Linked DNA regions of Labrenzia sp. PHM005. The main gene of each other region encodes a partner of the protein of the gene in region 2 in a complex. Links are inferred from orthologs where the notes say so. Each region holds a gene or a part of one and is shown on either strand. Other genes may lie near its edges.

Evidence for each region.
Region 1: rpmH (region 2) and rpmE share a complex: the UniProt entries of both Escherichia coli proteins name them as parts of the 50S ribosomal subunit. The link is inferred for Labrenzia sp. PHM005 from one-to-one orthologs.

What each region holds. Positions count from the first base shown.
Region 1 is NZ_CP041191.1:1,644,483-1,647,185, forward strand. It holds rpmE (50S ribosomal protein L31), read left to right. Parts: upstream 1-1,091; coding sequence 1,092-1,316; downstream 1,317-2,703. Other genes in the region: FJ695_RS07480 (ABC transporter transmembrane domain-containing protein), read right to left, coding at 1-774; FJ695_RS07490 (DUF1465 family protein), read right to left, coding at 1,451-1,993; FJ695_RS07495 (DUF1192 domain-containing protein), read right to left, coding at 2,401-2,598.
Region 2 is NZ_CP041191.1:68,487-71,369, reverse strand. What follows is about bases 1-2,768. They hold rpmH (50S ribosomal protein L34), read right to left. Parts: upstream 1,568-2,768; coding sequence 1,433-1,567; downstream 1-1,432. Other genes in these bases: FJ695_RS00455 (NAD(P)/FAD-dependent oxidoreductase), read left to right, coding at 2,758-2,768; FJ695_RS00460 (TVP38/TMEM64 family protein), read left to right, coding at 1,903-2,712; rnpA (ribonuclease P protein component), read right to left, coding at 960-1,373; yidC (membrane protein insertase YidC), read right to left, coding at 1-960. In the rest of the region: more of FJ695_RS00455, read left to right, coding at 2,769-2,883.

The DNA.
Region 1 (2,703 bases), 1.6 Mb from region 2 along the record:
CGCAAATCCGGTCAGGGCCGCTCTTGCGACAAATGCCTGGCGGGCCGCTGAAAAGGCGGTTTCGACAGCCGTACTGTATCTATCTGAGCTGCGGCGTTCGTGGGTGAAAGCCTGCAGGGTTCGGACCGATCCAAGCATCTCGCCTGCATAGGCCGAGGCGTCGGCCAACATGTCCTGTGCGTAGCGGGACCGTTTGCGCACCTTCCGGCCAAATCCGAGGATCGGAATAAGGATCACCGGGATCGCCGCTAGGACAATGACGGACAGGCGCGGGCTGGTTACCACCATCATGACTGCAGCGCCGGTGAACATGATGGTGTTGCGCATGGCAAGGGAAGCGCTGGCGCCAAAGGCGGATTTGATTTGTGTGGTGTCGGCGGTCAGCCGCGAAAGGATTTCACCGGATTTGGCACTATCATAAAAAGAGGGACTGAGCCGGGTCAGATGGGCAAACACATCAGACCGCAATTCCGCGACAACCCGTTCGCCAAGCCACATGACCAGGAAATACCGGACTGAACTTGCACAGGCGAGCGCGCAGACAACTCCGATCAGAACGGCAAAATAGGAATTGACCAGCGCCGGATCTCCTGCGCCAAAACCGTAATCGATCATGCGGCGCACGGCAGCCGGAAGAACAAGCGTGATGACTGCGGCCGAGAACAAAGCCCCCAATGCGGCCAGGACCATCCCCTTGTGTTTAAGGAGATAGGGAAACAGCCGTGTTAAGGGCCGCAAAGACCGCCGGCGGTCGGAGGTGGCTTCGTTGGACATGTACACCCTTGTTCGTTCAGAAGACCAAGTTTTGTCTATAGCTTACTTAAGCGGCTGTGGGGCTTGTGCCAATCCCGGATACAGACTCTAGCCGGTTTGAAGGAGTGCAATTTTGACACATCTCAGTTTGTTTGCTGGATTTAGGAAATTGCTTGGAAAATGCGGGAACTTCGGTCTTGTCTTGTCTTGCGGCTTAGGGTATATCCCCGCCTCATGTTTCTAAGGGCGGCGTCCGCAACTGGATCGGCGGCCCTTTATCTCGTTTGCGTTCCATGGCGTTCTTTAAGATCGTGAAAGGACGCTGGAAAGGACCGGTCATGAAAGCGGATATCCATCCCGACTACCACACCATCAAGGTCGTAATGACCGATGGCACCGAATTCACCACCCGCTCCACCTATGGCGCGGAAGGCGACACCCTGCAGCTCGACATCGACCCGACGTCTCACCCGGCTTGGACCGGCGGAAACGCACAGTTGATGGACCGCGGCGGCCGCGTGTCCCGCTTCAAGAACAAGTTTGCTGGTTTCCTAGGTTCATAAGTCCCGGTTTCCTAGACGACTGTTTAAAACCCGGCCTCAAGGCCGGGTTTTTTTGTACCTCACTGAATGCGGACACGAAAAAAGCCGCCCCGAAGGACGGCTTACAAGGGCAGTTTTTGTAATTGAGGTGAGGCTTAGCCGATCTTACCGAAAGCGGCGTGCAGCTGACTGATCTGCGAGGCCACCGGGTTGTCGTTGTTGGCTTCTTCTTGCGGGGCGTTGTCTTCCACACGGTACAACATCTTGTCGAGATGTACGACGCGTTCCTGTAAGCGAGTGGAGCGCTCTACAAGAGTGCGCAGGGTTTCCGGCAAATCGTCCCAGGCCGGGCCGCCCATGGCGCTGCTCAACTTGTCCAAACGGACCTTGTTCTTGTCGCTGCCTGCCTGCTCGCGGGACATTTCGCCTTCGTTGACGGCACGCTGCAGCAAAAGCCAGGAGGCTAGCTGCATCAACCGCGTGGTCAGGCGCATGGATTCGGTTGCGTAGGCAAGAGATGCCGGGCGTGCCAATTGTTTGGCTTCCTCGCGGCCATCGCCATCCAGATAAAGAGCGGTTTCTTCGACCAGCGACATACCTTCCTGAAACAGGGTCTGGAAGTTATCCGAATTCGCCAAGTGGTGTGCGATATGCACTGCGCTTGTGGAAAGGTCCGCTTTTTTGAAATCTTCAGTCATGAGATTACTACGCCTCAGTTACATGTTCCGTCTGTGCCGCACCTTGTCCCATCGCCGGATGTGTCATCCCAGGTCAGGTGTTCCGTTTTGGAACGATGCGTGCCCTTGTCCCCTTTACTGAGCAATCCGCGTGCCAGCAGCAGCTGCCCAAGGGGCGTTAACCAGAACAAAGACAGCCTACTATGGCCGGTCGGCAAAAAAAAGAGCCGCTGGTGCGGCTCTAAGTCTTTAACAGGGAGGCGTCAAACAGAGTGGACAGTGGCCACTCCTATCCAGATGACTGGATGCCTATATTTATAATTTGGAAAGATTAATGAGTGGTAAATAAACAAAATTATAGCGATTTCGTTAAGGATAAAACCCTTTGATTTTTAATAAACAAACGAAAAATGTAAGATATTACAAGGCTATTTCTGAAAAAAAGCATCTGCGGCATCGCGAATATTGCTGCGTTGTTCAAGAGTGTTTTTGGTACGGTTAATCTCTTCGCTCAGTGCTTCGATCCGATCCCTAAGTTCATCCTCTGACAGTCTGGTGAGATCCTCCCCAACCGTGATCGGAGCGCTTTCAGTTTTTTTGGGGATATCATCATCAAAGAGGCTCATCTCAGATCTCCGCTACCATCCGACATTTAGCTGCCTTGCCGATTGGGAATTGATGCTAATAGTCTCAATCACCATTTACCATAGAAATGGGACAGGCGCTGTAAA
Region 2 (2,883 bases):
GCCTGCTGGAACGGTAATCGCATTTCCAAGATAATCGGCTTGGAAGTTGCCGCTCTGGGCCGCGTAGCTGAAGCCCGGCTGGAATTCCTGACCCGGGGTCGGGATGAGAGTTGCCGCCCAATACTTGTCGGTGATTCCGAGCCATCCGCGGTCTACGGCTGCCGGCCGGACAGGTCCGTCCTCTTCCAGGTCGGAATAGTCGACTTCAACCAGTCCTTCTTCGCCAAAGACCCCAAGCAGACCTTCGTGAAGAATATAAATGCCGCTCATTTCCGGGATGCCGTTCCGGGAGATGAGGCCATACGGATAAAGCGTAACGGCGTCTCCGGAATTGTTGGTAACCGATTGCCCAACCGTGAACATGTAGTTTTCGTCGACAGAGAACACACGCTTGAAGATGAGCCCTTCGCCATTGTCCCACGTCAAGGTTAGCGGGGTCGTTGGCGTCAGGTCAGCAGAGCCCTCAATAGTCCATACGGTATCCCGTCCCGGAACTTGGACATTGGAGTTGGCATCCTTAGTCCAGCCGTGTTCTGCGAAATAGGCCGAAGGGGAGTTTGTCGGTGAGAACAGAACAATCGTTGGACTGCTCTTATCGACTGTCTCGTGATAGTCCTTCAGGCGCAGATCATCGAGGCGGCCGCCGGTCAGGTTGACAGAGCCTTCCAGTCGCGGGGTGTTAATCTTTACACGTTTTGAGGACGCCAGTGCCTGATCCCGTGAGGCAAATGCTTGTGCACCACCGGTCGAGGGGGCTACGGCCGTGCCGGAGGTGGATGGTTTCGGAGCATCTGGATTGACGCCGCCATTTTCAGCCTGGCGAGCTGCTTCCGCTTCCTGTTGGGCCTGAAGAGCTGCCTGTTGGCGTTCCAGTTGTGGTCCGGCATAAAAATATTGCCAGCCCAGCAAAACGACCAGGGACAGAACGATCGCGAGAATCGTATTGCGGTTTTCAGAAATCAACTGGATTTACCCCTGTTACCTGCGCGGTGATGTGTTTGTTTGGGCCTATTGCCCTTGCGCGGTTTGCCGCGGCCGCGCGGTGTTGCCGGATCTAGCACCTGGTGTAGCCCAGACTTAAGGTCTGTGACCAGATTTTGGAAGGGCTGAGTTAGCGCGCCATCGCGTGCAACCAGCACAAAATCGGCATTATTTGGTATGTCGGCCTGCGTCAGCTCAGCCACAGCCGCCCGCAGACGCCGTTTGATGCGGCTCCGCACGACTGAATTGCCGGTTTTTTTGGTGACCGTATAGCCGATCCGCGAAGACGCGCCGCTGGTCCGTTGAAGACCTTGAACAACAAAAGCGCGCCGACCCAAACGGCCACCTTTGGCAACCGCAAGGAACTCGGAGCGCTTTTTGAGTGTGTTCATAGCAGCGGTTTGGCTGTTGGCAGACACCGTCTAGCTGGTGCGCTGCAAGCAGACGCCGCTTAGGCGCTGAGGCTCTTACGGCCTTTGGCACGACGGCGAGCAAGCACCTGACGGCCACTCTTGGTGGCCATACGTGCGCGGAAGCCGTGGCGGCGCTTGCGGACAAGACGGCTCGGTTGATACGTACGCTTCATTGTTCTTCCCCGCGCGGCTTAAGCGCGGCCCTTGTTCATTTTAAATTCTTTGGAGGAAGCACCCGAAGCGCTCAGCCAGCGCAGCTTTAAACAGCCATGGGTCCGAATGCATGTCCCGATCGAGCGCGCTTATAAGCGTCATGCCGGTTGAAGTCAACGTTTGCCGCAGAGATTCTCGCACCCGTTTTTGATCACGCACAGGTGAATGCTTGACCGCGCTGTCTCACTTATCAGTGAAATCAGCTTCTTTTTACAAGCTTTAAGGTACACCTGACGTAAGACATCGGCACTGTTGCCGCCCGAACGCGGCAGAATTAAGGATAATGGAGTGGCCAATGCGGGGAAATGAGGCGGAGGCGATGAACGGAACTGATGAGCCCAACGGGGTTCAAAAGCCGGAAGCTGAAAAGTCGTCAGGCGCACTGCTGCGCAAGTGGAGCCCATTGGCAGTGCTTCTTTCGCTGATGATCCTAGCGTTCTCCCAAGGCCTTCACAATCATCTGACGCTCTCCGCATTGATCATGGAGCGCCAGCATTTGGCCAGTCTCGTGACAGACAACCTGATGATGACTGTTGTTGGTTATGTCGCGCTCTATTCTGTAGCGGTTGCGTTATCTTTCCCGGGCGCTTCGCTTTTCACGATTGCAGGCGGTTTTCTCTTTGGGTGGGTCATCGGCGGTTTTGCGACAGTTTTCGGGGCGACAGTCGGAGCTGCCGTGGTTTTTCTGATCGCAAAATCTTCCTTTGGAGACATGCTGACCCAGCGCGCAGGGCCCTTTCTCACGCGGCTAACCGAAGGGTTCCGGCGCGATGCCTTCAATTATCTTCTCTTTTTGCGCCTCACGCCGGTCTTCCCGTTTTGGCTGGTCAACATTGCTCCGGCAGTGTTTCAAATGCCGCTTGGGTCTTATGTTCTAGCAACCTTTGTTGGTATTATTCCTGGAACATTTGCCTTTGCCTTTATCGGATCCGGTCTTGATAGCGTGATCGAAGCACAAGAAGCCGCCAACCCCGGATGTGCGGCCGCTGGCACCTGTGCGGTCGAAGTCTCCGCCCTGGTCACGCCGCAATTGATAGTTGCCTTCTTTGCGCTTGGCATCGCCAGCTTGATACCGGTTGCGCTCAAACGGCTCCGCACCCGCTGAAGTGCCTAACCGCGCGGGAAATCCATCAATTAATTGGACCTTTATATGTCGAAGCTGCTGACCCCGGATATTTGTGTCATTGGTGCTGGATCAGGTGGACTATCTGTCGCTGCCGCTGCTGCTGCATTTGGCGTTGAGGTTGTCCTGATTGAAAAGGGAAAAATGGGTGGT